2 regions of the Gilliamella sp. W8136 genome follow, and region 1 is predicted to be linked to the other one. Evidence: riboswitches for the same ligand, from Rfam matches in the RefSeq annotation. Region 1 holds a riboswitch; the other holds the start of a gene.
The links. A riboswitch is a leader RNA that binds a small molecule or an ion and turns the genes downstream of it on or off. The one in region 1 is predicted to bind thiamine pyrophosphate.

Region 1 (2,202 bases):
TTTTACTTATAGAAGGGTTGATTTGGTACCTAAGTGACAATGATCTAGAAGAATGGATAAAATATAGTGCACTAGGCACGAATCGAAGTGATCATATAGCTTATCACTTAGTATCTAAACAGCGCTCTGAATTTAAAAAAGTATTGGAATCAATGTTTGGAATTAAAGAGTCAGATGTTGAAATAAATAACCAAAATAAAATTATTGCTAAATTAAATACATCAGAATTATCAACAAAAACTGATAAAGAACTAAACACCACCTTTAATGAATATGATGCCTTAAAACTAATTACAGAAGATTTAGCTCGTAGACAACAGGTTAGATCAATTAAATAAAAAAATTTTAATAAATCAGCCATGATGGCTGGTTTATTAACCAACTTGTCCGTGTGTTATTTCGGATTTTTTGCTAGATAGATTCTTAATGAGAATGAATAATATTTCATTGCTTTCAAATGATTATTTGCAAAATCAGGAATCTATAACTCATTGATATTAATTTATCTTTTTTTGTGAAATATTTTTACCAGTTTACTTTTACTTGTTCAATTAGCGTTGAATAATACGATTGAAGTTGCTTGTTATTTGGTAAAAATAAATTAGCTTAATTGATATTAAAAAATATGACTATCTTTAAAATGAAAGTAAACAAAAACAGTAATAAAAAGTCATTTTATTCACATAAATTCTATTATAAATTTAATAATAAAATAGACGAAACGGTATAGACTCCTGAATATTTTTTACAAAAATCACTATTTTTATTTTAAGCATCACCGTTTTTTATACCTAAATGAGGAGCAACTGGTTACTAATGTTTGATATGATTTAAATTTAACTAAAAATAATGGATTTTCTGATGATTTTTTACCAGAAAATGATACCTTAAAAATAACTTACCACTTTCTTTATTTACAATTTTCCAACTAACTACTAAACTAATATCGTTCTCAACGGGGTGCCTTATGGGCTGAGAGTGTTAGGTTTACTAATGCAACTCGTCGAACCTGAACTGGGTCATGCCAGCGGAGGGATTTGAGTTATCGTGTCTGCTCAAACCTTTTGTCTTTTATTCGCTTTTTTGGAGGCAAAATGTTTTGTAATAAATTCTTACTGTCATTTTTATTTTCTGTATTCTTTGTAGCAACTTCTGCTAATGCTAAAATTCATGAAAAACCTATTTTAACTGTTTATAGTTATAGCTCTTTTATTTCCGAGTGGGGACCAGGTGAAGCAATTAAACAGGGCTTTGAAGCGCAGTGTGATTGCCAACTTGATATTGTAACGCTAGGCGATGGTGTGTCGATTTTAAATCGTCTTCGCCTTGAGGGTAATAAAACCAATGCTGATGTTATTTTAGGTTTAGACAATAATCTTTTAGGACAAGCTAAACAGGCTAATATCATGGCACCTCATCAAATAGCCAAACCTAACAATCTTAATACTGATTGGTGGAATGAGGATTTTATGCCGTATGATTTCGGTTATTTTGCTTTTATCTATAATAAAGAAAAAATAAAGAATCCTCCCCACTCATTACATGAGTTAGTTGACAATAAAGCCAATTGGAAAATTATTTATCAAGATCCTAGAACCAGTACTCCCGGATTAGGATTGTTATTTTGGGTAAAAAATATTTACGGTAAGGATGCGGTATCGGCATGGCAAAAAATTGCTAAAAATACTGTTACAGTTACTAAAGGGTGGAGTGAAGCATACGGTATGTTCTTAAAAGGTGAAGCTGATTTGGTACTGAGTTATAGCACATCGCCAGTTGCACATATAATTAATGATCAAGATTATCGTTATAATGCCGCTATTTTTGATGAGGGGCATTATCGTCAAGTTGAAATAGCAGGTATCACCAAATATAGTCAACAACCACAATTAGCACGTCGCTTTTTAAAATATCTATTAACACCCGAGGTACAACGGCAATTTGCTGAAAAAAATGTTATGTATCCTATTATAAATACGCCATTACCCCCTGCGTTTGATCAGATTAATAAAGTCAGTAAAGCGCTTGAATTTGATGCAGAGAAAGTGGTTGATAATCAAAAAGCTTGGATACGAGAATGGCAATCAGCCATTAGTCAGTAATAAAAAAGATTGTTAATTTTATAATAAAAAGCAATGTTAAATTTTAAAACGTTACTGCCAGGTATCAGCGCTGCTAATTTGATAATAGCAGTTTTAGGCA
Region 2 (2,202 bases), on a different contig from region 1:
CCTCTTTTTACGATAACCGTGTATGTTTGGTTGCGGTGACGGCCTACTATGGTGGAGCCTTAGTCGGAAGCGAATTGTCTGAACTGAAAGAACATTTACCCCATGTTGAAGCCAGAGTGGTTGCAATATATCGAAAAAATCGCTTTATTCGCCCATTAGGCTCTACACTCATTGAAGCGGGTGATATGGTTTATTTCATCACCCCACCTAGCAATATCAAAGCAGTAACAAGTGAATTACAGCGGCTAGAAAAACCTTATAAACGCATCATAATTAGTGGTGGTGGTGGCATCGCGATTGCTTTAGCTAAACGTTTAGAGAATGACTATCAAGTTAAATTAATTGAACGTAACGCTGAACGTGCCGAATTAATTGCCGAACAACTGGTTAATACCACGGTTTTACATGGTGAATCGTCAGATCAAGAGCTGCTATCACAAGAACAAGTTGAACTCACAGATCTGTTTATTGCTGTAACAAGTGACGATGAATCTAACATTATGTCATCCATGTTAGCTAAAAGAATGGGCGCTAAAAAAGTGATTGTTTTAATCCAAAAGCAAGCCTACCTTGAACTAATTAATGATAGCGTTATAGATATTGCCATTTCACCACAACATGCCACTATTTCAGAGCTATTAAGCCATGTAAGACAATCGGCGGTTGTTAAAGTGGTCTCTTTAAGACAGGGCGAATCTGAAATTGTCGAGGTGATTGCACATGGAGATAAAGAGAGTTCCAAACTGGTGGGTAAAAATATCAACGGTTTAAAATTACCTTCTGGTGCTACCATTGGTGCGGTAGTGCGTGGTGAAGATGTGATTATCGTTAATACAGACTTAACCATCGAAAGTAACGATCATCTCATCATCTTCTTACCTGACCGACGTGACATAACCGATATAGAAAAATTATTACAATAACTTGTGTTAAATTATTAGTCAGTCCATAATAAAAGCTCTTTTGACTCGGGGTGTTTTTTGTTACCCACAAAAAACTGAGATTTTACCCGTTGAACCTGATCTGGATTATACCAGCGTAGGGAAGTCTAAGCCTTAAAAGTCCTCAATTGGCACACTCTTCCCTAAGCTAACTTTATAACTTGTTGTAAGGAAAGAATATGTCTGCCACTCAAGCCCTGCAAATAACCCAAGCAAGATCTTTTATCGATCATGTAAAACAACAACATCCATTAGTACACTGTATTACTAATGATGTGGTTCAAAATTTTACAGCGAATGTATTATTAGCAATTGGTGCATCACCAGCCATGGTCATTGCTAAGCAAGAAGTTGCCTCATTTGTGCAAATTGCCAATTGTTTACTAATCAATGTTGGCACCCTTGATAGCAATAGTGCAGAAAGCATGTTATTAGCGGCTGCCAGTGCTCAAAAAAATCACATACCATGGGTACTCGATCCGGTCGCAGTCGGACCAGCACTTGCTTATCGTACCGATATAGTCCATCAATTAATTGGTTATAAACCTACCGTTATTCGTGGTAATGCTTCAGAAATATTAGCTTTAAATGGTGATAACTCATCTGCCAAAGGTCCTGACGGTCAAGATTCTACTGAATCGGCCTTAAATGCAGCTAAACAGCTTGCCCAAAAACATCAAACCATCGTTAGCATTACCGGAGATATTGATTATATTACTGACGGTAAACAGACTTACAGCATCACAGGCGGGGATATAGCATTAACTAAAATTACTGGTACTGGTTGCTCATTATCAGCCATGGTTGCAGCTTTTATTGCTGGCTCATCTAATACCTTACTTGCTACAGCGTCAGCCTGTTTTATGATGAAAAAAGCTGGAGAGCTTGCCAACAAACAACAAGGGTTAGGCACGTACGCTGTATCGCTGATCGATCAGCTTTCACTATTTAACCCATCACAAGTATAAGGAAATCAGATGAATAAACTTCTCGACTTAAGTCTCTATTTAGTCCTAGATCCAATTTTATGTGGTGGTATTACTGGCATGGTAGAGACCACAAAAATCGCTGTTGCTAATGGGGTAACCGCCGTTCAATTAAGATCAGAACATGAATTTTCTGGTAAAAATTGGTATTACGCAGCATTAGCATTAAAAGAAGTGTTAAGCGATACCCGTGTTCCTTTATTTATTAACGATCATGTTGATATAGCCCTAGCAATTGATGCCGATGGTGTCCATATTGGGCAAAGCGATTTACC

Region 2: linked by a shared signal. The riboswitch ahead of thiM (hydroxyethylthiazole kinase) and the one ahead of thiB (thiamine ABC transporter substrate binding subunit) in region 1 are both predicted to bind thiamine pyrophosphate.

The regions. Positions count from the first base shown of each region.
Region 1 is NZ_JACFQU010000003.1:4,964-7,165, forward strand. It holds gene H3T96_RS02270 (T6SS effector BTH_I2691 family protein) at 1-338, shown strand, start outside; TPP riboswitch at 947-1,054, shown strand; gene thiB (thiamine ABC transporter substrate binding subunit) at 1,095-2,102, shown strand; gene thiP (thiamine/thiamine pyrophosphate ABC transporter permease) at 2,136-2,202, shown strand, end outside.
Region 2 is NZ_JACFQU010000004.1:189,861-192,062, forward strand. It holds gene trkA (Trk system potassium transporter TrkA) at 1-923, shown strand, start outside; TPP riboswitch at 960-1,062, shown strand; gene thiM (hydroxyethylthiazole kinase) at 1,121-1,909, shown strand; gene thiE (thiamine phosphate synthase) at 1,919-2,202, shown strand, end outside.